DNA from 4 places in the Streptomyces sp. NBC_00316 genome. Region 3 is predicted to be linked to each of the others. Evidence: riboswitches for the same ligand, from Rfam matches in the RefSeq annotation. Region 3 holds a riboswitch; each other region holds the start of a gene.

Region 1 (5,903 bases), 3.1 Mb from region 3:
CCGCGGCACGGGCGTTGGGGGCGGCCTGGGTGCCGGCGCGCGGGGCGCTGCGATCGGCATGGGCATCGGCGGAGTGTGCGGTGCCCAACTGGTCGTAGGCGGCGCGTTCCGCGGGCGACAGCGTGTCCAGGAGTTTCTGGGCGTCGGCCAGCTTGCTCCTGACGGTCGCCCGGTGCTTCTTCAGTTCGGCCCGGCGGGCGCCCAGCGCCGCCAGCTCCTCGCTCGCCTCGGCACGCAGCTGGGCGATCTCGGTGACCTGCCGTCGCACCCTGGAGACCTCGCCGGCCTGCCGGTCGGCAACCCGGTCCGCGTACGAGGCCCGTTCCAGGTACTGGTCGGGGTCGGAGGAGAGCGCCAGCTGGACGGCGGGGTCGATGCCTCCGGTGCGGTACTGCGCGGCGGCGAGCGAACCGAGTGCGTTGCGGGAGGCGTTGAGGCGTTCGGTCCTGCGGGCGGCCTCGTCGCGCAGCGCGCCCAGCGACTCGGTGACGGTGGCCGCCTTCTCCTTCGCGCCGTTGTACTGCTCGGTGGCGACCTCCGCGTCGTGGTACAGCCGGTCCACCTTGGCCTTGATCTGGGCGGGGGTGAGCTGTGGCTCGGCATGTGCGGAGCCCGGGAGGGCGGCGGCGGTTGCAGCCCCGGCAAGGGCGAGGGTGGCTGCGGTGCGGGCAGCGGAGCCGGTGCGCGGGAGCTGCTTGGGTTTTCGATGAGCGGCCACGGGGGGCGGGGTTCCTTGCTCTCGACTGCCCGTCGGGGCCTACCGGCGGGCCCGCGGAGGTCCGGCGGCGGGGTGCCAACAGGGGGAGCGGCCCGCCACCGGACTCTTCGGCGGGGTGACCGGCCTGCCGTCCGGGTGCGGAGCGGCGGTGAGCCGGTCACCTGGATAGGGACGCTAAACCCGGGACAGGGAGGAGAGACGTAATGACTGCTATTGCCTGAATTTGGCGAGGCGATGTCCTCGAGTGACCGGGAAAACCGCACCGGGTTCAGACAGCCGGTGCAGGCCCGACTGAAATGCCGAGGAGACCCCACCTCGCCGAAGAGTGGTGATATGGCCCCGGCTAGGCTGCGGCCCCATGGACGTACTCATCAATGTCTTCGTCGCGCTGCACATCATCGGTATCGCCTCCCTGCTGGGCGGCTTCCTGACCCAGATGAAGGCGATGGGTGCCGGCACGGCGCGCTTCGTCCCGGCGATGCTGCACGGTGCGCTGACCATGCTGGTCACCGGTGTCGTGCTGGTCGGGCTCAACCAGGCGGACGACCACCCGGTCAACAACATCAAGATCGGCGTGAAGCTCGCGGTCCTGGTCGTGATCCTCGCGCTGGTCTACGTCAAGCGGGACGAGGAGAAGGTCGAGAAGGGCGTCTTCGCGGCGGTCGGCGGGCTGACGGTCGCCAACATCTTCATTGCGACGCTCTGGACCTGAGCCGGTCCTCCCGGCCGACGGACGAGCCCCTGCGGATCCTTCCGAAGGGGCTCGTCGCATGAAGCGCATGGATCCGCGCTGCGGGGAGCGTGCTAGGCGGGCCGCACGCTGCCGTAGATCGGCATGTAGTAGATCGACTCCTCGCGGACGTTCGCCCCCGGCTTCGGGGCGTGGACCATCATGCCGTCCCCCTCGTAGATGCCGACGTGGCTGATGTCGTCGTAGAAGAAGACGAGGTCGCCCGGCTGCAGATCCGCCGTCGCGATCCGGGTGCCGATCTCGACCTGGTCCCAGGTGGTGCGCGGTATGTCGACGCCCGCGGCCTTCCAGGCGGCCTGGGTCAGTCCCGAGCAGTCGTACGAGGAGGGGCCGGTGGCACCCCAGACGTACGGCTTGCCCATCTGGGAGCGGGCGAAGGCGAGGGCCTTCTCCCCCTTCGTCGTCGTCGTGGTGGTGCTGCTGCCCGAACCGGTCCCGGTGCTCGTCCCCGTGCCGCTGCCGGATGCGGCCTGCTGCGCCGCCTCGTCCGCCTTGCGCTTCGCCTCGGCCTGCTGACGGGCGAGTTCCTCCGCCTTGCGCTTGGCCTCCGCCTCCTTCTTGCGCTCCAGCGCCGCGAGCCGCGCCTTCTCCTCGGCCGTCAGCTTCGACAGCATCGCGCGCGCCTCGCCCAGCTTCTTCTGGACGTTCTCCTTGCTGGTCCGCAAGGTGTCCTGCGACTCGGTGAGCGCCTCCAGGCTCGTCACCGCCTCCGCCCGCTTCTTCGACGCCGCGGCCTGCTGCGTACGGAAGTCCGTGACGGCCTTCTGCTGCCGGCCCGCCATCCGGTCCATCAGCTGGTTCTGGTCGAAGTACGACTGCGGGTCGTCGGCCAGGAAGAAGGTGGCGGTCGGCGCGATGGAGCCGGTGCGGTACTGCGCAGCCGCGTAGTTGCCGAGTTCCCTGCGGGCTTCGTTCAGCTTGTCGGCACGCCTGGCCACATCGTCCAGCAGGGCGTCGACCTTGCCCCGCTGTGCGGTGGAGGCCTCCTTCGCCTGGTTGTACTTCTGGGTCGCGGTGCCCGCCTGCCGGTAGAGGTCGTCGACCTTCTTCTGCACATCCTCGATGCTGGGCTTCGGCGAGGCCGGGGCGGCCGTGGCGCTCTGTGTGGACAGCAGGGTCACACCTGCCAGAGCGGCCGTCGTGAGTCCGACAGCGGGGGTGGTGCTGCGCACCCGGGTGCGCGGTTTGCGGTGCGACGCCAAGGCAGGCATCTCCTTCCGTGGACCGCCTACCGGGTTAGCTGTCGGGTTCGGGCGGAACGGAAGGCTGCCCTACGGTCCGAGTGGGGACATGGACCGATTCACCCCGGTTGTGCGTATGGGTCCCCGGTTCCGAACTCCCGTGAAGGCAGCCCGGATTCGGCGCGGGTGCCCGTTTCGGCGTGGATCGCCTCAAGGGAGGACGGGCCGCCCGTCGGAGCACGCTAGCCAACCCATGGTGCTGCTGTGAAGGTTGATGTTCGATATGCCCGATACATTTTCGTGACCTTGGCGACGGGGCGGCGGTACGGGCCCGGCAGCCCGTCCTTCCCTTACGGGACGTGGCCGGACGATCTCCGTACGTGCTCGCACGTCCGCCCGTGTACGCACCGTGCTTCACCATGCGGCCCGCACGGTGTCGGTGCGGCGGCCTAGACTCGTCAAGCGATGAGCAGCCTCTTTGACGACAGCTTCCTGGCCGGCCTCCAGCACTCGGAGGAAGAGCCCCCGCCGCCCCCCGAGGACTCCGCACCCGAAGCGGTGCCGGAGGACCTCTTCGCGGGCGTATTCGACGCGCCCCCGCCACCCCGGGACGCGTACTACCGGGACGGCGCCCACCGCCCCGTCATCGACGCTGCCGCCCTTCTCGACGGGCTGAACACCGAGCAGCGCGCCGCCGTCGTGCATGCGGGGTCACCGCTGCTCATCGTCGCCGGAGCCGGCTCCGGCAAGACCCGGGTGCTCACCCACCGCATCGCCCATCTGCTGGCCGAGCGCGGGGTGCACCCCGGCCAGATCCTGGCGATCACCTTCACCAACAAGGCCGCGGGCGAGATGAAGGAGCGCGTCGAGCAGCTCGTCGGACCGCGGGCGAACGCGATGTGGGTCATGACGTTCCACAGCGCGTGCGTACGGATCCTGCGCCGCGAGTCGAAGAAGCTCGGCTTCACCTCGTCCTTCTCGATCTACGACGCCGCCGACTCCAAGCGGCTGATGGCCCTGGTCTGCCGCGATCTGGACCTCGACCCGAAGCGCTTCCCGCCGAAGGCGTTCACGGCGAAGGTCTCGAACCTGAAGAACGAGCTGATCGACGAGGAGACCTTCGCCGGTCAGGCCGCGGACGGCTTCGAGAAGACGCTCGCCCAGGCCTACGCGATGTACCAGTCCCGGCTGCGCGAGGCCAACGCACTGGACTTCGACGACATCATCATGACGACGGTCCACCTGCTCCAGGCGTTCCCCGATGTCGCCGAGCACTACCGCCGCCGCTTCCGGCACGTCCTCGTCGACGAGTACCAGGACACCAACCACGCGCAGTACACGCTCGTACGCGAACTGGTGGGCCCGGCCGGACCGGCCGACGCCCCGGCCGAGCTGTGTGTCGTGGGTGACGCGGACCAGTCGATCTACGCCTTCCGCGGCGCGACCATCCGCAACATCCTCCAGTTCGAGGAGGACTACCCGAACGCGACGACGATCCTGCTGGAGCAGAACTACCGCTCCACGCAGACGATCCTCTCCGCGGCCAACGCGGTCATCGAACGCAACGAGAGCCGCCGTCCCAAGAACCTCTGGACGAATGCGGGCGAGGGCGCCAGGATCACCGGCTACGTCGCCGACACCGAGCACGACGAGGCGCAGTTCGTCGCCGACGAGATCGACCGGCTGACCGACGCGGGCGACGCCAAGGCCGGAGACGTCGCCATCTTCTACCGGACGAACGCGCAGTCCCGCGTCTTCGAGGAGATCTTCATCCGCGTCGGCCTGCCCTACAAGGTCGTCGGCGGCGTGCGCTTCTACGAGCGCAAGGAGGTCCGGGACGTCCTGGCCTACCTCCGAGTCCTCGCCAACCCCGAGGACACCGTCCCGCTGCGCCGCATTCTGAACGTGCCGAAGCGCGGCATCGGCGACCGCGCCGAGGCGATGATCGACGCACTGTCGCTGCGCGAGAAGATCACGTTCCCGCAGGCGCTGCGCCGCGTCGACGAGGCGTACGGTATGGCGGCCCGGTCGGCGAACGCCGTCAAGCGGTTCAACACGCTGATGGAGGAACTCCGCACGATCGTGGAGTCCGGCGCGGGCCCCGCAGTGGTGCTGGAGGCCGTCCTGGAGCGGACCGGCTATCTCGCGGAGCTCCAGGCATCCACCGACCCGCAGGACGAGACCCGCATCGAGAACCTTCAGGAACTCGCCGCCGTCGCCCTCGAATTCGAGCAGGAGCGGGGCGAGGAGGAGGGCGCGGGCACGCTGGCCGAATTCCTGGAGAAGGTCGCACTCGTCGCCGACTCCGACCAGATCCCCGACGAGGACACGGACGGCTCCGGCGTCATCACGCTGATGACACTGCACACCGCGAAGGGCCTCGAATTCCCGGTGGTGTTCCTGACCGGCATGGAGGACGGCGTCTTCCCGCACATGCGGGCGCTCGGGCAGGTCAAGGAGCTGGAGGAGGAGCGGCGTCTCGCGTACGTCGGAATCACCCGGGCCCGTGAGCGCCTGTACCTGACCCGGGCGGCGATGCGCAGTGCGTGGGGGCAGCCCTCGTACAACCCGCCGTCGCGGTTCCTCGAGGAGATCCCGGACCGGCATCTGCAGTGGAAGCGGACCGGACCGATGGCGGCCCCGGCCGGACCGACCTCGGGGATCACGTCGTCGCTGTCCTCGTCGCGCTCGCGCTCGGGCCCCTCGGGCTTCGCGACCCGGCGCACCTCGGACAAGCCGACGATCACGCTGGCGGTCGGGGACCGGGTCACGCACGACCAGTTCGGGCTGGGCACGGTGACGGCGGTCGAGGGGGTCGGCGACCAGGCGAAGGCGACGGTCGACTTCGGGGACGAGCGGCCGAAGAAGCTGCTGCTGCGGTACGCGCCGGTGGAGAAGCTCTAGGGTCTTTTGTTTGGATCAGGCTGGATCAGGGAGCGGGGGCTGGTGCGTGCAGCTGCAAGGCGGAGCGTCGGTGACTGACGACAACGCGGCAGATGTGCATGCCGGCCCCCGCGAGCCCAGCATGATCCAAACGAGAGGCCCCTAGGGCGGAAGCCGCCCCGGCGGCAGGAGATGCGGCGTCGCCGCCGCTTGCGCCGCTCCAGGTCGCTCAGGTCGGGTCGAGGCCGTGACTGCGGAGCCAGGGCAGCGGGTCTATGGCCGCCCCGCCGCCGGGCCGCACCTCGAAGTGCATGTGCGGGCCGGTGGAGTTGCCGGAGTTGCCGGAGTACGCGATGACGTCGCCGGCCTT
Region 2 (5,903 bases), 4.1 Mb from region 3:
CTCCGGGACGGAAACCAGGAGCTGATCGCGGCCAACCGCATCGTGGAGAACCTGCCGGCGCTGGCGGACGCGGCGGCCCGCGGGATGAAGGGCGCCGACCTCACCGTGCTCAACGGCACCAACGGGGTCAACGAGATGGCGGCGGGCGTGGTCGGTCAGGGGCTGGCCATCCTCCACGCGCTCCAGCGCAGCACGGGGGCGGGAGCGGGTGCGGTCAACGGGAAGCAGACGCCGCGCATCACCGAATCGAAGTGACCGGGGACCGGCTCCGGGCCGGGTTCGGCAGGGCCTGGGGCGGGCCGGGACGGACAGGATCTCGTGCCCGGGGGCCGGGCGGTTCGGCACTCATTCCTCAATTGGTCAGCAGCCCGTCCCGGATGGCGTAGAGTTGTGTTCACCGACGCGGGGTGGAGCAGCTCGGTAGCTCGCTGGGCTCATAACCCAGAGGTCGCAGGTTCAAATCCTGTCCCCGCTACTGAAATGTCAGGCCCGGCACGCAGCGAGCGTGCCGGGCCTGACGTGTATGTGTCCTCTCCCCCCATTGGCCGACGAGGAGTCGCCGCGTGAGGCCGCTCCGGCGAACCTGGGAGGTCACAGGGCGCACCGGGCAGGAGAACACAGGTGGGGATGGCGGAGAGGCCGAGCGGTGCGCGGGCCCTGGGCGACGGCTGGGCCTGGCAGTTCGTCCGCACGCTGCCGGTCCTGATGATCGTCGGCGGGCTGCTGTTCGACTACTTCACGCCGCCGGCCTTCACCGCCGTGCCGCTGTTCGTGGCGGCCCCGTTGATCGCCGCCCCGTTCGTCTCGCTGGCCGGCACCGTCCGTACCGGCGCGGCCGCGGTCCTCGCCATCGTCGCGCTGCGGACGGCCAGTGGCACGCTGATGCACGTCGTGCCGGTCATCGAGTTCTTCACCGTGCTCACGGTCTCGATCCTCGCCGTCGTCATCAACGGGGTGGTACGGCACAGCAATGAGCAGCTGGCCTCGGCGCGGTTCATCGCGGAGACCGCCATGCGGGCCGTGCTGCCGGCCCCCATGGACCGGATCGGGGGGCTCCGCGTCGCGGCGCGGTACGAGGCGGCCCAGGCGGACGAGTACGTCGGCGGCGACCTGTTCGCCGTGGCCGAGAGTCCGCACGGGGTGCGGCTCGTGGTCGGGGACGTGCGCGGCAAGGGGCTCCAGGCGGTCGAGGCGGTGGCCGTGATCATCGGTGCGTTCCGGGAGGCCGCCGAGCAGGAGGACTCGCTGGAGTGCGTGGCGCAGCGGCTGGAACGGGCGCTGGCGCGGGAGGGGGCGCGGCAGCGCGGTATCGATCCGGTCGAGGGGTTCGTGACCGCCGTGCTCGCCGAGATCCCGCCCGGCGCGGCCGAGGTGCGGATCGTCAACCGCGGCCACCCCGAGCCCATTCTGATCCACCCCGACGGCACACTGGACGTGCTGGTGCCGTCGGTGCCCGCGCTGCCGCTCGGCATGGACCTGGGGGTGTGGCCGGACCGGGCCGACGTATGGGGTCTGGCCGCCGGTGCGACGCTGCTCGCCTTCACGGACGGGCTCTCCGAGGCCCGAGACCCGCAAGGGGTCTTCTACGATCCGGCGGCCCGGCTGCGCGGCCGGATCTTTCCCGGGCCCGAGGAGCTGCTGTCCGCGCTCTCCGACGACGTGCGGCTGCACACCGGTGGCAAGTCCACCGACGACATGGCGCTGCTCGCTGTCGAGCGCCCCGCGGAGGGGCAGCCGGAGCGGCGGACGACGGTGAAGATCGTGGGACGTGATGCGCGTGCGAGCGAAGGAAATCCGAGCCGGTGAGAAGACTCGGCCGAGCCGGTGAGAGGGCTGTGCGGGCCGATGCCACTGTCCGTGACCGAAGGACGCCGCTCCGCATAACATTTGACGCAACGTCAGAAACCGGGTAATGACTGAGAGGCGATCAACTCGCCCGATTCCGCCCGATTGTGTCCCGTAAAGTCCAGGCCAAGGCCGTCAACGATCAGTGGGAACGGCTTGGAATCGGGCCCGTGTGTCTATTAACGTTCGATAACGCAGCGCGGTTGTCCCAGCCGTCGTCAGTGGCGGCACCGTGCGCGAGCGCCGAATTCCGCAAGGGAACCGGGGAACCACCTACATGGGGTGAATCGGACACCTGTGTCTCGTGAGAGGCAGAGGGATCCGTAGGAGACCTTCCTGCTCCGAACCCGTCAGCTAACCCGGTAGGCGAGAAGGAAGGAAAGGAGTGCGCCCCCGTGGCGTCCAACAAGCCTGCCCCCGAAGCCCCCTCCCGGTTCGGCTCCGACTTCGCGAGCGAGTACGGAAACGACCGGAGAACCGAATTCGGCGCCGAGTTCACCACTGACCTCGCGGCCGACGGCTTCGGTGAGAGTGACCGGTCCTGGGAGGAATGGAATCCCACCGAGGAGTCCGTCCGCCCCGTGCGCGGCAGGCATCGCGTCGCCAAGCAGCGCAACGGACTCGCCCGCAGCTCCACGGTGCTCGGAGTCGGCGTCATCGCGGCCGTCGGCGCGGGTGGCATGGCCACCGCGCAGAGCAAGCCGCCGGTCTCCATCTCCCTTCCCGACTCCCTCGCGGACAACCTCCCCGATGCCAAGTCCCTTCCCGGCGTAGGCAGTCTGTTCGCCGACGACTCCGTCGACCAGGCGAAGGCCGCAGACTCCGCGGCCCCGCTCACCAGCGCCGGCATCACCACCGCCGAGGCCGAGCAGGGCGCCACCGACGCCGGCGAGGCACTGCGCGCCCGCATCCTCCAGCAGGCCGAGCAGCAGCAGAACGCCGCCGACGCGGAGGCCAAGGCCGCCGAGGAGAAGGCCGCTGCCGAGAAGGCCGCCGCCGAGGCCAAGGCGAAGCAGGACGCCGCGGAGGCCAAGGCCGCCGCCGAGAAGAAGAAGGCGGAGGAAGCCGCGAAGGCGAAGGCCGAGGCCGAACGGATCGCCAAGCTCGCCGCCTCCTACACCATCCCCACCTCCTCGTACACGATCACCTCGACCTTCGGTGAAGCCGGTTCGATGTGGTCCTCCGGCTACCACACCGGCCTCGATTTCGCGGCGCCCACCGGCACCCCGATCAAGGCCGTCCACACCGGCACCATCAAGTCGGCGGGCTGGTCCGGCTCGTACGGCTACCGCACGGTCCTGGAGCTGGAGGACGGTACGGAGCTGTGGTTCTGCCACCAGTCGTCGATCGACGTCACCGTCGGCCAGAAGGTCACCACCGGTGACACCATCGGCCGCGTCGGCGCCACCGGCAATGTCACCGGGCCCCACCTCCACCTGGAGGTCCACACCCCGGCCGGGACCGGCATCGACCCGATGACCTGGCTGCGCGACAAGGGCCTCACCGTCTGAGCCCGCGCCGGTTCCCCGGCACCCGAACCCCGGCAGTCCTGACGCTCACCCCCCGACGTCAGGGCTGCCGGTCCGGTTTTCGCGGGTCCCGGCGCCTCGCCCTCGCGGGCGGGATGCCGGCTGTGTACATGCCCTCTGCATGGAATAGCGGGCGCGGTGGAATTCGTTGATCCACTATGACTTCTTTCCGTAAGCTCGGCTCTTCCGACCTTCAGGTCTTCCCGCTCGCCCTCGGTGGCAACGTCTTCGGCTGGACCGCCGACGAGGCGCAGTCGTTCGCCGTGCTCGACGCCTACGCCGCGGCGGGCGGCAACTTCATCGACACCGCCGACGCGTACTCCGCCTGGGTCCCGGGCAACGAGGGCGGCGAGTCGGAGACGATCATCGGCAAGTGGCTCGCCGCCCGCGGCAACCGCTCCGACGTCGTCGTCGCCACCAAGGTGGGCTCCCACCCCGCATACAAGGGACTCTCCGCCACGACCATCAAGGCCGCGGCCGAGGAATCGCTGCGCCGGCTCGGCACCGACCACATCGACCTCTACTACACGCACTTCGACGACGAGACCGTCCCGGTCGAGGAGATCATCACCGCCCTCGACCGGCTGGTGAAGGACGGCAAGGTGCGCGCCATCGCCGCTTCCAACATCAGCCCGGAGCGGCTCCAGGCCTCCCTGGACTTCTCGGAACGCGAGGGGCTCGCCCGGTACGTCGCGCTGCAGCCGCACTACAACCTGGTCTCCCGCGACACCTACGAGGGCGAGCTCCAGGAGACGGCCGCCCGCGCCGGGCTCGCCGCCGTCCCGTACTTCGCCCTGGCTTCGGGCTTCCTCACCGGCAAGTACCGCCCGGGTGCGTCGGTGGAGAGCGCCCGCGCCGAAAAGGCCGGCCAGCACCTGGAGTCGGAGCGGGGGCAGAAGGTCCTGGCCGCACTCGACAAGGTCGCCAAGGAGCGCGACGCCGAGATCGCGACGGTCGCCCTGGCCTGGCTCGCCGCCCAGCCGACCGTTGCCGCGCCGATCGCCTCGGCCCGCACGGTCGAGCAGATGCCCGCCCTGGTGGCCGTCGCCGGCCTTCAGCTGACCGAGCAGGAGCTGGCGGAACTCACCGGAGCGTCCGCCTGAGTCCCTACCAGGAGCGCCCGGGCGGTCGGCTGCCGTAGGGCGGCCGGGTGTGGGGCGGCAGATACGGGGAGGGGCCGTAGCCGCCGTACTGCTGGTGCGGGGCCGGTCCCGGGACCGGCCCCGGGGGCATGTACCGGGGGCGCAGGCGACCCGATGCCTGCGCCGCGTACGCCAGGGCGGGGCCGGCCACATCCCTGCGCTGCCAGAGGTGGTGCAGCAGTTCCAGCTCGCGCGCCGCGAAGTCCGGGTCCGCCACTCCGCGGCGGGCCCGGCGCCGCAGGAACGCCAGGGACGTCGCGAACGACTCGTATTCGGCGACCGCACGGGCCGCCGCCTTGCCACGCGCCTTGGCCTGCGCCCTGGCGTGGCTGCGGACCTGCGCCGCGACCCGGTTGCTGCCGTACGCCGGGAGGTGGGGCTGCGGGTGACCGGCCGCCGCGTATCCGGGTGCCGCGTATCCGACGGCTGCATATCCGGGGGCTGCGTATCCGGGCGCCGGGTAGCCGTAGCCCGGGCCGGCGTAGGAGGTCGCGTACGGCGCTGCGTACCCGTGCGCCTGCTGGCGGCGGGCCACGTCCCGGGCCATGCCGCGGGCCCGTATCGACGAGAGCGCGAGGGGCTCGGCCGGGGTCAGCCAGCCGGCCGCCGCATAGGCGGGCAGCTCGGTCTCCAGAGTGCGCAGCTCACGCTGGCGCGACCAGATCACCAGCCAGGTGACCAGCCCGAAGACCGGAACCATGAACACCCCGTACACGACATAGAAGCCGTACGGGCCGAACACCGCCGAGCCGTTCCACAGGGCGTGCATACCCATCGCGAGAAACAGCCCGAGCAGCGGCAGCAGGATCCGGCGGAGGCGCCGGCGGCGTGCGGCCATCGCCGCGAAGCCGAAGCCCAGACCGGTCAGCACGGTGAAGAGCGGATGCGCGAACGGCGTCATCACCCCGCGTACGAAGAACGTCGCGGCGGTCACCGACGCGAAGCCCGAGCCGATCTGCTGGTCCTCGCCGAAGGCATTGCCCAGATAGAGGATGTTCTCGGTGAAGGCGAAGCCGGTCGCGGTGAAGCCGGCGATCACCACACCGTCGACGACGCCGCTGAAGTCCCGCCGCCGGAAAAGGAAGATCAGCAGGACCGCGGCGGCCTTCGCGCTCTCCTCGACGACCGGGGCTATCACCGTGGCCCCGAGAGTGTCCGCACTTGCCGGGTCGGCGGTGGCCGTCGCGATCCAGTGGGTCGCGAACGAATTCGCGATGATCGCGACCAGGGCGGCGGCGCAGGCGCCCCAGCCGAAGGAGAAGAGCAGATTCCGCCAGGGCCACGGCTCGACCCGGTCCAGCCAGCGGAACGCCGCCATCAGCAGCGGGACGGGCAGCACGGCCAGCCCCAGCCCGACCAGGAAGCCCTCGGTGCCGGTCTCGGCGCG
Region 3 (5,903 bases):
CACGGATGCGCAGAACGATGCGTCGCAACAGGCCAACCAGCTGCAGAACTTCACCGGCGCGGGTGTGCAGTCGATCATCGTCAATCCGGTGGACTCGGACGCGGTGGGGCCCGCGGTGCGGGCCGCCAACAAGGCCGACATCCCGGTGGTCGCCGCCGACCGAGGCGTCAACAAGGCGGACACCGCGACGCTCGTGGCCTCCGACAACGTCGCGGGCGGCAGGCTCGCCGCGAAGGCGCTGGCCGAGAAGCTCGGCGGCAAGGGCGACATCGTCGTCCTCCAGGGCACCGCGGGAACTTCCGCCAGCCGTGAGCGGGGCAAGGGCTTCAGTGAGGGTCTGAAGGCCTATCCGGGGATCAAGGTCGTCGCCTCCCAGCCCGCGGACTTCGACCGCACGAAGGGCCTGGACGTCATGACCAACCTGCTGCAGTCCCACCCGCACATCACCGGAGTCTTCGCCGAGAACGACGAGATGGCGCTCGGCGCGGTCAAGGCGCTCGGCAGCAAGGCCGGCAAGTCCGTCGACGTCGTCGGCTTCGACGGCACCCCCGACGGTCTGAAGGCGGTCGCCGCGGGCACGCTGTACGCCTCGGTCGCCCAGCAGCCGAAGGAGCTCGGGAGGATCGCCGTGGAGAACGCGGTCGAGGTCGCGCGAGGCAAGCAGGTCGACAGCACGGTCAAGGTGCCGGTGAAGGTCGTGACGGGGAAGAACGTCGCCGACTTCTCCTGACCCGCCCCACCCCTCACGCGAGTGAAAGTAGGACAGTGATGCACGACTACGACCTGCTGGTCGTGGGGTCGGCCAACGCCGACCTGGTGATCGGCGTCGAGCGTCGGCCCGCGCCGGGCGAGACCGTGCTGGGCTCCGATCTGGCCGTCCACCCGGGCGGCAAGGGGGCCAACCAGGCCGTCGCCGCCGCCCGCCTCGGCGCGAGTACCGCGTTGCTGGCCCGGGTGGGCGACGACGCCCACGGGCGGCTGCTGCTGGAATCGCAGCGTGCGGCCGGTGTGGACACCGGCGGTGTCCAGGTCGGCGGGGCGCCCACCGGCGTCGCGCTGATCACGGTGGACCCGTCGGGCGACAACAGCATCGTGGTCTCGCCCGGGGCCAATGCCCGGCTGACCCCCGAAGACGTCCGCGCCGCCGCCGGCCTGCTCGCCGGTGCCCGCGTCGTCTCGGCGCAGCTGGAGATCCCCCTGGGGACCGTGGCCGAGGTGGCACGCACCCGGCCGGCCGGCACCCGGTTCGTACTGAACCCGTCGCCGCCCGCGCCGCTGCCCGCGGACGTGCTCGACGCCTGCGACCCGCTGGTCGTCAACGAGCACGAAGCCCGTTTCATGCTCGGCGCCACGGCCGGGGACCGTCCCGAGGACTGGGCGCGGGGGCTGCTGGCCCTCGGCCCGCAGTCGGTGGTGGTCACGCTGGGTGCGGAGGGCGCGCTGGTCGCCGACGGCCGTACCGACACCGTGGTGCGGGTTCCGAGCCTGCGGGTCGACGCCGTGGACACCACCGGCGCCGGTGACGCCTTCACCGCAGCCCTGGCCTGGCGTCTGAGCCGGGGCGAGGACCTCACGACGGCTGCCGCCTTCGCCGTGCGGGTGGGTGCCGCCGCCGTCACCAGGGAAGGCGCCCAGGAGTCCTTCCCGACCGCCGAGGAGGTCTCAGCGCTGTGAAGAAAGCCGGAATCCTGAACCGCCATCTGGCCGGGGCACTGGCCGAGCTGGGTCATGGTGACGCGGTCCTCGTCTGCGACGCGGGCATGCCCGTCCCGGCCGGTCCGCGCGTCGTCGATCTGGCCTTCCGCGCCGGCATCCCTTCCTTCGCCGACGTGCTCGAGGGACTCCTCGACGAGCTGGTGATCGAGGGCGCCACGGCAGCGAGCGAGGTGGGGGAGGCGAATCCGGAGGCCGCCCGGCTGCTGCAGGAACGCCTGCCCGGCCTTGAGCTCGTCGCACACGACGAGCTCAAGGCGCTGTCGGCGGGGGCACGGCTGGTGGTACGCACCGGCGAGGCGCGCCCCTACGCGAACGTCCTGCTGCGCTGCGGCGTCTTCTTCTGATCCGCGTTCCCCCGATCCGCGCGTCCGCGCAGTGAGACCCGGCACCGCCTCTGCGGTGCCGGGTCTCACTGCGTGCGCAACGATCGCGGCAGATGTGCCGGTATGGGCGATTTGGGGGAGCTGTTCCCTCTGACCCTTGGATTCCACCTCAAGTGGGTTTCGCCTCAGGGTGATTGGTGCCGCGCAAATCGCCCATTTCGGACTTAGTGGTGAGAGTCACGTTTGTGGTGAGGGAGGACTCCGAGCGCTGTCCGGTTCCCTTCTGTGCCAAGAAAACTCACTCCGGGATGTGGCGTCGGCAACACGGATTCCAGTGAATCGATCTTGCAAATGAATTGCGATCGGGAATTCGGGGCTTGTTTCGTCCGGTGTTTCTCGCCTACGGTCACCGTCAATCCGGATGGAACGCCGAATCCTGCCGCCGTCCGGGAACCCAACCCACTTACGTACGGCAGGAGCGGGGGAACCAGGTAAGCCGCCGATCCGGAATCCGGAACGGCTCGGGGTGAAGTCGCATTCATATGCGGCGGGGCATCTCCAGCCCGAACCCGACAGCTCACCTCGTAGGCGACGGAGAGGAATTCGCAATGCCTGCAAAGGGTAACCACCGTCGTCACAAGCCCAATTCGCTGACCCGCGGTCTCATCGCGGTGGGCACGGGCGGCGCTGCTCTCGCGCTTCCGGTGTTCGGCGCAACCGTCGCCTCGGCCGCGCCGGCGCAGCCCGCCGCCGCTCAAAAGGCTGTGGCGCCGACTGCCGTTTCCGTCAAGGGAATTGCTGCGCAGAAGGCCACGCCGACCACCTATTCCGTGATCATAGGTGATTCCCTTTCCAAGATCGCTCGTGCGTATTCCGTGAGCGGCGGCTGGGAGAAGCTGTACCAGGACAATCGACAGGTCATCGGAGCCAGCCCCGACCTGATTCGCCCGGGCATGACCCTGACCATAGGCGCCAAGTCCGAGTCCGCGGCTCCTGTTTCCTCCACTCCGGTTGCCGCGCAGCCCGTCACGTATGCGAACAACCTCGACGGCTGGATCAAGGAGTCGCTGGCCGTCATGGCCAAGAACGGCATCCCCGGCAGCTACGACGGCATCCACCGCAACATCATTCGTGAGTCCTCGGGCAACCCGAAGGCCATCAACAACTGGGACTCGAACGCCGCCAAGGGAACGCCCTCCAAGGGCCTGCTCCAGGTCATCGACCCCACGTTCAAGGCCTACCACGTGCCCGGTACGTCGATGGACATCTACGACCCGGTCGCCAACATCACCGCCGCGTGCAACTACGCCGCCGCCAAGTACGGTTCGATCGACAACGTCTTCGGGGCCTACTGACGCCCGGCCCTGCCGGCACTGATGTACGCCTGACGGGTGGTGAGGGAGAAGTCCCCTCGCCACCCGTCCGGCGTATGTCGCCCGGAGACGCGCGCTCAGCCCCGGAAGCGCTCATGCCACCAGGGGCCGGTCCCCCGGGGCGACGGGCGCAGGCAGCACCGTGGAACCACTCAGGTAGCGGTCCGTCGCGGCCGCGGCGGACCGCCCCTCCGCGATGGCCCACACCACCAGGGACTGGCCGCGTCCCGCGTCACCGGCGATGAACACCCCGTCCAGGCCGGTGCCGGGCGTCCGCCCGGCATGCTGAGCCGTTTCGGCCGTGAAGGCGGCATCCCGGGCGAAGTTCCCGCGGTCGTCCAGTGCGAGCCCGAGCTGTCTCATCAGTCCGGTGCCGCGCTCGGGGCCGTAGAAGCCGAGCGCGAGCAGGACCAGATCCGCCGTGATCACGTACTCGGTGCCCGGTCGCGGTCGTCTGGCCTCGGGCTCCACCTCCACCAGACGTATCCGACGCACATGCCCGGCCAGGTCCCCTTCGAAGCAGAGGGTGGCGGAGGCGAAGACCCGTGGATCCGTTCCCGCACGTCCCCGGGCTTCTTCGTGCGCATGGGAGATCCGGTAGACCTTCGGATACGTGGGCCAGGGCTCGGTGTCCCGCCGGACCTCACCGGGCTCCGGGTTGATGTCCAGCTGCACCACGGACGCCGCTCCCTGGCGCAGCGCGGTGCCCAGACAGTCCGAGCCGGTGTCCCCGCCCCCGATGATCACCACGTGTCTGCCCTCGGCGGAGACGGGGGGCGCGACGTAGTCGCCCTCCCTGACCCGATTGGCCAGGGTCAGATAGTCCATGGCCTGATGGACGCCGTTCAGCCCGCGGCCGGGGACGGGCAGCTCCCGCTGCCCGGTGGCCCCGACGGCGATGACCACGGCGTCGTAACGTCCCGAGAGTTCGGCGGCGTCGACATCGCAGCCGACGTCCACACCCGTGCGGAACTTCGTGCCCTCCGTCCGCATCTGCTCGATGCGGCGGTTCAAGTGGTGCTTCTCCATCTTGAACGCGGGTATGCCGTAGCGCAGCAGTCCGCCGATGCGGTCGGCGCGCTCGTAGACGGCGACGGTGTGACCGGTACGGGTGAGCTGCTGCGCCGCCGCCAGTCCGGCGGGTCCGGAGCCGATGACGGCGACGGTCTTCCCGCTGAGCTGCTCGGGCGGCCGAGGCGATGCGTACCCGCGTGCCCAGATCTCGTCGGCGATCGCCTGTTCGACGTTCTTGATCGTCACGGGATCGGTGTTGATGGTCAGTACGCAGGCGTCCTCGCACGGCGCCGGGCACAGTCGCCCGGTGAACTCCGGGAAGTTGTTCGTCGCGTGCAGTCGCTCGGCCGCGGCCCGCCAGTCGTTCTGCTTCGCGTACGCGTTCCACTCGGGGATGAGATTGCCCAGCGGGCAGCCGCTGTGGCAGAACGGCAGGCCGCAGTCCATGCAGCGCCCCGCCTGCTCGGAGATGAGCGGAAGCCGCGCCTGCCCCGCGTAGACCTCGTGCCAGTCGTTCAGCCGCTCCTCGACGGGGCGCGCCGGGACGGGCCTGCGGGGGAACTTGAGGAAGCCGTAGGGGTCGGTCATGCGCCGCCTCCATCGCCCGACTGCGGTGTACAGGCATTTTGTCAAGCTTACGCCTGGTTTGTACGGCTCTCATCGGGCCGGTCAGCCGGTGGTGAGTACCGCGGCGCCGTTCACCCGGTCCGCGGCCAGGTCGGCGAGTGCCCGGTCGGCCCGGTCCAGGGGGTACCGGCTGACGGTGACCCGGATATCCATGCGTTCGGCGAGCTCGAGAAACTCCCGGCCGTCCCGGCGGGTGTTGGAGGTGACGCTGCGCAGGTTCCGCTCCTGGAAGAGATGCCGCTGGTAGTTGAGCACGGGAATGTCGGAGAGATGAATGCCGGCGATCGCGAGGGTGCCCGACCGGTCCAGGGCTTCCAGAGCCACCGGCACCAGGTCGCCCACCGGAGCGAACAGGATCGCCGAGTCCAACGGCTCCGGGGGACCGTCGTACGCACCGCCGACCGACGCAGCACCCAGGGACATGGCGAGTTCACGCGCCTGCGCGGAACGCGTCATCACATGGACGGTCGCCCCCTCGGCCACAGCCACCTGGGCGGCGAGATGGGCCGACGCACCGAAGCCGTAGATTCCGAGCCGGCCGCCCGCCGGCAACGCGCTGCGGCGCAGTGACCGGTAGCCGATGATTCCCGCGCACAGTAGCGGAGCGAGCAGAGCGGCGTCGCGGGACTCGGGCAGCCGGTAGGCGAACGCCTCCGGCACGACGGCCAACTCGGCGAAGCCGCCGTCCGCGTCCCACCCCGTGTAGGCGGACGCGGGGCAGAGGTTCTCGCGCCCCGCTCTGCAGTAGCGGCACGACCCGCAGGTACGGCGCAGCCAGGCGCCGCCGGCGCGGTCCCCCGCGCCGAACCGGGTCACAGAGTCTCCGACCGCTGCCACGCGGCCGACGATC
Region 4 (5,903 bases), 730 kb from region 3:
CTCTGGGTCAATGCCGCGGAGGGCCACACGTACACGGACGAGGAGGCGGACCGCTGGACGGCGCTCGACCCGCTCTTCCCGTACAGCCGGCATCCGCACCGCTCGGCCGGCCTGCCCTGCCGGACCGGCGAGTCGGTCGTCTCGGTGGACGGGGACGGGACGGTGCGTCGCTGCCACTTCGTCCCGGCCGAGCTCGGCAATCTCTACGACGGCAGCTACCGGCGGGCGTTGGGCCCGCAGGCCTGTCCGCTCGCGGTGTGCGACTGCCACATCGGATATGTGCATCTGGAGACGCTGCCGCTGTACGACGTCTTCGCCGGTGGCGTCCTGGAGCGCGTTCCGGCCGGCCCGTTGCACGCACCGGGGCACGGGGAACGCCCGTTGCTGCCGCTGTCCTCGATCGCGGGACGGGACTGAGGAGAACCGGACGGGCCCGAGGGAGAACGGGCCCGTCCGGTGATCGCGTACGACGCGGCGACTACAGCGGCAGCAGGTCGGGGCGCTTCGCCTCGACGTGGTCGCCGGATGACTCGCCGCGAAGCCGCCGTCCGATCCACGGCACCAGATACTCGCGCGCCCAGTGGATGTCGTCGCGGCGCACTTCGAGCGTGCCGCGCTGGGCCTGCGGCGGCCACTCCTGGTCGGGGTCGGCCGGCACATCGAGGCCGAGGACCTGGGCGGCGCGCAGCGCGACCCGGGTGTGTCCCTCGGGCGACAGATGGAGCCGGTCGTCGTCCCAGGCGCGCCTGTCCTGTACGGAACGGAGCGACCACAGGTCGAGGACCGGGCAGTCGTAGCGGTCGGCGATGGAGCGCACATGGGCGGTGTACGTGGCGATCTTGCCGCGCAGATGACGCAGCACGGGAACGCCGCGGGTGTCGAAGCCGGTGGTGACCATGACAGTGCCGACGGACCGGGTCAGTTCGGCGACCGCGCGCTCGAAGCGCTCGGCCACGTCGTCGGGGTCGGTGCCGGGCCGGATGATGTCATTGCCGCCCGCGCAGAAGCTCACCAGATCGGGGGCGAGTTCCTTGGCGCGCGGTACCTGCTCCTCGACGATCTGGTCGAGGAGGCGTCCGCGTACGGCGAGATTGGCGTACCGGAAATTCCCGTGAGCCGGACCGGTGGATCCATCGGTTCCGCCGGTGTCCGTCGCCGCATCGGGGTCGGGGAGCTGGTCCGCGAGAAGTACCGCGAAGCGGTCCGCCCAGCCGACGAAGGTTCCGTCCGGACCCAGGTCACCGACTCCCTCGGTGAAGCTGTCGCCAATCGCTGCGTACGACCCGATCGCGCCATACCGGTTACTGACGCCACGTTGATTTTTTCTCGAATCGTCTGCCACAAGGGCACATCCTGCACCGCCGAATGTGACCTACGCGACCGTAATAAGGGGTTGACGGGAGGTGACATAGACCACCCGGTCAGATTTTGGTAAAGGGGGAATAAGTGAAGGGGCGGTGCACCGCCGCGCACCGCCCCTTCACCCAGCCGTTCGGATCAGGCCCGATCGGATCAGACGTAGATGCCGTGCGAGGCCAGGTAGGCGACCGGGTCGATGTCCGAGCCGTACGCGGGGCCGGTGCGGACCTCGAAGTGCAGGTGCGGGCCGGTGACGTTGCCGGTGGCACCCGACAGGCCGACCTGCTGGCCGACGGTCACGGTCTGGCCCGCCGAGACGGAGAGCGAGGACAGGTGGCCGTACTGCGAGTAGCGGCCGTCGGCGTGCTTGATGACGACCTGGTTGCCGTACGCGCCGCCCCAGCCGGCGGTGACGACGGTGCCGGAGGTGATCGCCTTCACGCTGGTGCCGGTGGCGACCGGGAAGTCGATGCCGGTGTGGCTGCCGCTGGACCAGTTGGCGCCGGACGCACGGTAGTTGGTGGTGTGCTTGCCGGGCACCGGGTGGACGTAGCCGGAGCTGTTGCTCTCGCCGGCGGCGGCCGCGGGCTTGGGGGCGGCCGCAGGCTTGACGGCCGGCGCGGGGGCGGTCGACGGGGCCGCGGCGGACGCCGTGCCGCCGAGGGTCAGCTTCATGCCGGGGACGATCAGGCTCGGGTTCTCACCGATGACCGTGCGGTTGTCCTGGAACAGCTTCTGCCAGCCGCCCTCGACCTTCTGGTCGGCGGCGATCTTCGCCAGGTAGTCGCCGGAGACGACGGAGTACGTCCGGGTCTCGGCCTGCTTCTTCACGACCGGGGCGGCCGGGGCGGCGTTCACCGTGGCGGCGGACTTCGCGGCGGCGGGCACGGCCTGCTCCGCGGCGTGGGCACCGGTGGCGCCGAGCAGCGGAAGGGCGATGACGGCCCCGCCGGCGCCGGCGGCGGCGACGCCACGAGCGATGGTGCTGGACTTCGGACGGCGGTGCTTACCCGATATGGGCATGAAGTATTTCCTCTCCGGCGCCTGCGAGGTGAGCTGTCGGGTTAGGGCTGGAGATGCCCGGTCGCAGGTCGTGCGACTTCACCCCGAGCCGGCCGGATTTCCCGATCGGCGGCTTACCTGGTTCCCCCGCTCCTGCCACGCGATGAGTGGGTGTGAATTCCGGACGGCGGCAGGATTTGGCGGTCCATCCGGATTGACGGTGACCGTAAACGAGCGAGGACGGGCATAACAAGCCTCCGGTTCCGCAACGGAATCGACGCCGGGAAATCGGCGCGGAATTCCGGTCACACTCCGTGGATCAGGGATCTTGGAATTCCGCGCGGCAGACGGATTACCCACCCGCCGCGCCGCCACACACCGTCACGGATATGATCCCGCTCACGAGTCGCCGATCATCTCCCGTTTAAATGGGGCATGTTCCGCTAAATGCACCAATACGGACATGTCATGAACATTCTCCGCGGCGGAGTCTCAGCACCCGCGCGTCCAGGTCCCCCCGCAGCCCCGTGCGGAGCCCCTGATGAAGGAGCACGGAGCCGTGGTGGACCACCCCGGTGTCCACGCAGGTGTACGTCGCCGCGGCGTCGAGTCCGCGCAGCCGCAGGGCCGGTGGGCGCTCCCCGTACCTCTGCGCCTCCAGCCACATGAGCACCACCGTCTCGTCACCGTGCGTGTACTGCACCGCACTGAGACCGCCGCGCGGCGCACGCAGCCGGTACAGCGCCCCGTGCTGCACCACCGGGCGGATCTCCTTGTAGAGGTCCACCCAGCTCCGGGCCTCGGCCAGCTCCTCGTCGCTCCACTCGGTGAGATCCCCGCCGACTCCGAGCACCCCGACCATCGCGCTCACGAAACGGAAGCGCAGCGAGCTGACCCGGTTGTTGAGCTGGACGTTCGGGCTGTCGGTGACCCAGGCGGCCATCACCCGCGCCGGATGGATCTGCCCGAAGCCCTCCTGGATGGCGAGCCGGTCGAGCGGGTCGGTGTTGTCGGAGGTCCACACCTGGTCGGTACGGGCGAGGATCCCCAGGTCGATCCGGCCGCCGCCGCCCGAACAGGACTCGAAGGCGACACCGGGGTGGGCGGCCCGCAATCGGTCGATCAACGCGTACAACGCATCCACATGTGCGGTCCAGAGCCTTTGCGGATACTCCTCGCCCGGCCAGCCCGCATCGGAGAAACAGCGGTTGAAGTCCCATTTCACATAGTCGACCGGGGCACTGGAGAGCAGCGTGTCGAGCTGTTCCCACAGATAGGCCTGCACATCGCTCCGGGCGAGATTGAGCACCAGCTGATGACGGAACTCCGTCCGGGTCCGCCCGGGGAAGTGCTGCACCCAATCGGGGTGCGCGCGATACAGATCACTGTCGGCGTTGACCATTTCCGGTTCGACCCAGATACCGAACTGCATGCCGAGCGCGTGCACTTCGTCGGCGAGGGGCTTCAGCCCACCGGGGAACCGTTCGGGGTTCGGGGTCCAGTCCCCGAGTCCGGCCCGGTCGCTGGTGCGCCGCCCGAACCACGCGTCGTCCACCACGAACAGTTCGACGCCCATGGCCGCTGCACGGACTGCGAGGGCGCGCTGCTGGTCCTCCGCGATGTCGAAGCCGGTCGCCTCCCAGGAGTTGTAGAGCACCGGCCGCAGGCTCGCGGCATCCGGGACGACGTGGGCCAGCTGCCAGGCGTGCCAGGCCCGGCTCGCCCCGCCGAATCCTTCGGGGCTCCACAGGCCGGCGAACACGGGCGTGGTGTACGTCTCCCCCGGTGCGAGCCGCAGCAGCCCGGACTCGTCGTATCCGGCCCCGCCGGTGATCTGCACGAGCCCGTCGGGCAGCTGCTGCACGGCGATCCGCCACGACCCGGACCAGGCGAGCGCACAGCCGTACACCTCGCCGTGCTCCTCGGTGGCGGCTGCGTCCGCGTCGAGCGCCACCCAGGGCAGGGCCTGGTGCCCGGTGTGGCCGCGCCTGCTGGAGAGGACCTTCTCGCCGTAGGTCAGCTCCGATCGCACGAGCTGCGTCTCCGCCGCCCAGCGCCCGTGCAGATGGCTGAGGCGCCAGCCGTCGCGCGCGGGCAGGGTCCAGGCGGCCGCGTCGGCGCGCAGCAGCTCCAGCGGCGGCCCGTCGGGGCCGGCATGGGTGACGGTGGCCCAGCGCTCGATCACATCGGAGTCGTCCCGCATCCGGTAGTGGAGCGTGAGATCGAGCCGCTGCACGGAGTCCGAGAACGCGATACGGAGCTCTTCGCCGTCCACCACGGCCCCGGCGAAGGCCCATTCGGTACCGCGGACCGCGGGGGTGCGTACGGAGAGGGCGGGCCGGACGAACCGGGGGCCGCCCTCCACCGGATACTCCTCACGGCCGTCCAGCGGCGACTCGAAGCCCCGCGCGGGCGGCTCCGGCGCGGCGGCGAGGGTCTCGGCGGCCGCGAGCGAGATGCGAGGCCCCCAGTGCAGATGCAGCAGTTCGTCCCGGTCGGTCAGATGCAGTGCGTAGCTGCCCGCCGCCCCGGTCAGCAGCCAGGTCCGGCCCGTGCCACCCGTCTCGATCATCCCGCCCCCACATTCACACAGTTCCGCACATCATCGAGCGCCTGCAGGTGGCCGGGCAACGCCTGCGCAGTGGGAATTCAGCGGCGTCCCGGCGGAGAACAGCCAAGATGATTGGCTGAGGAATCGATGTCGTATCGTCGCGGGAGTGACCTCGCCGGCGAGCCGCGCCGACGTCAGACACTCCAGGAGCCACCGTGACGCAGCAGGTGCCGCAGGTCCCGTCGACGGAACCCGAACTGGCAGGCGTGCGCAACTTCCGCGACGTGGGCGGACTGCCGACCGTGGACGGCCGCCGGGTGCGGTACGGACGGCTCTTCCGCAGCGGCCACCTCGCGCACGCCACCGACGAGGACGCGGCTTTCCTCGCCGGCCTCGGGCTGCACACGATCTTCGACTTCCGCAATGCGGCGGACCACCGGCTCGACGGCCTGGACGTGGAGCTGCCGGGCGTGCGGAACGTGAGCATCCCGCTCTCGGACCCGGCCGACGGCGCCGAGTTCTGGCGGATGGTCCGCGACGGCGACATCGCGCAGCTGCGCACGATCCTCGGCGACGGCAAGGGCGCGGCCCGGATGACCGCCTCGTACAGGTCGATCGTCAGGGACCGCACCGCCGAGCACAGCCGGGTGCTGCACGCCCTGGCCGAGGACAGTGTCCCCGCGCTGATGCACTGCGCGGCGGGCAAGGACCGGGCAGGTATCTCCATCGCGGTGTCGCTGCTCGCGGTCGGTGTCGAGCGCGAGGCCATCGAGGCGGACTACCTCAAGTCCAACGACCCGCACCGCCGGTACAAGGTGCGCCGCACCGACACCTCGGCGACCGGGATGTCACCCGAGGTGATGGAGCTGCTCAGCCCTCTCTTCGACGCCCGCGCCGAATATCTGGCCCAGGCGTTCACCACCATCGAGGAGACCTGGGGCAGCACCGACCGCTATCTCGCCGAGGGGCTGAAGCTCACTCCGCAGATGCT

What was found. Region 3 has a riboswitch for cyclic di-AMP ahead of OG878_RS02930 (transglycosylase SLT domain-containing protein). Riboswitches for the same ligand answer to the same signal wherever they lie in the genome.
Region 1: linked by a shared signal. The riboswitch ahead of OG878_RS16450 (C40 family peptidase) and the one ahead of OG878_RS02930 (transglycosylase SLT domain-containing protein) in region 3 are both predicted to bind cyclic di-AMP.
Region 2: linked by a shared signal. The riboswitch ahead of OG878_RS21245 (M23 family metallopeptidase) and the one ahead of OG878_RS02930 (transglycosylase SLT domain-containing protein) in region 3 are both predicted to bind cyclic di-AMP.
Region 4: linked by a shared signal. The riboswitch ahead of OG878_RS06205 (M23 family metallopeptidase) and the one ahead of OG878_RS02930 (transglycosylase SLT domain-containing protein) in region 3 are both predicted to bind cyclic di-AMP.

The regions. Positions count from the first base shown of each region.
Region 1 is NZ_CP108023.1:3,725,565-3,731,467, reverse strand. Features, by position in the region: gene OG878_RS16460 (C40 family peptidase) at 1-718, opposite strand, end outside; gene OG878_RS16455 (hypothetical protein) at 1,077-1,430, shown strand; gene OG878_RS16450 (C40 family peptidase) at 1,523-2,680, opposite strand; cyclic di-AMP (ydaO/yuaA leader) riboswitch at 2,679-2,843, opposite strand; gene pcrA (DNA helicase PcrA) at 3,116-5,554, shown strand; gene OG878_RS16440 (M23 family metallopeptidase) at 5,763-5,903, opposite strand, start outside.
Region 2 is NZ_CP108023.1:4,775,795-4,781,697, forward strand. Features, by position in the region: gene OG878_RS21230 (SPFH domain-containing protein) at 1-255, shown strand, start outside; tRNA gene OG878_RS21235 (tRNA-Met) at 402-475, shown strand; gene OG878_RS21240 (PP2C family protein-serine/threonine phosphatase) at 628-1,806, shown strand; cyclic di-AMP (ydaO/yuaA leader) riboswitch at 2,077-2,229, shown strand; gene OG878_RS21245 (M23 family metallopeptidase) at 2,241-3,356, shown strand; gene OG878_RS21250 (aldo/keto reductase) at 3,533-4,477, shown strand; gene OG878_RS21255 (PrsW family intramembrane metalloprotease) at 4,482-5,903, opposite strand, start outside.
Region 3 is NZ_CP108023.1:644,593-650,495, reverse strand. Features, by position in the region: gene OG878_RS02945 (ABC transporter permease/substrate-binding protein) at 1-730, shown strand, start outside; gene OG878_RS02940 (ribokinase) at 769-1,674, shown strand; gene rbsD (D-ribose pyranase) at 1,671-2,060, shown strand; cyclic di-AMP (ydaO/yuaA leader) riboswitch at 2,460-2,645, shown strand; gene OG878_RS02930 (transglycosylase SLT domain-containing protein) at 2,648-3,394, shown strand; gene OG878_RS02925 (glutamate synthase subunit beta) at 3,506-5,014, opposite strand; gene OG878_RS02920 (zinc-binding alcohol dehydrogenase family protein) at 5,096-5,903, opposite strand, start outside.
Region 4 is NZ_CP108023.1:1,374,143-1,380,045, forward strand. Features, by position in the region: gene OG878_RS06195 (STM4011 family radical SAM protein) at 1-417, shown strand, start outside; gene OG878_RS06200 (SGNH/GDSL hydrolase family protein) at 479-1,342, opposite strand; gene OG878_RS06205 (M23 family metallopeptidase) at 1,513-2,382, opposite strand; cyclic di-AMP (ydaO/yuaA leader) riboswitch at 2,386-2,545, opposite strand; gene OG878_RS06210 (alpha-galactosidase) at 2,828-4,933, opposite strand; gene OG878_RS06215 (tyrosine-protein phosphatase) at 5,128-5,903, shown strand, end outside.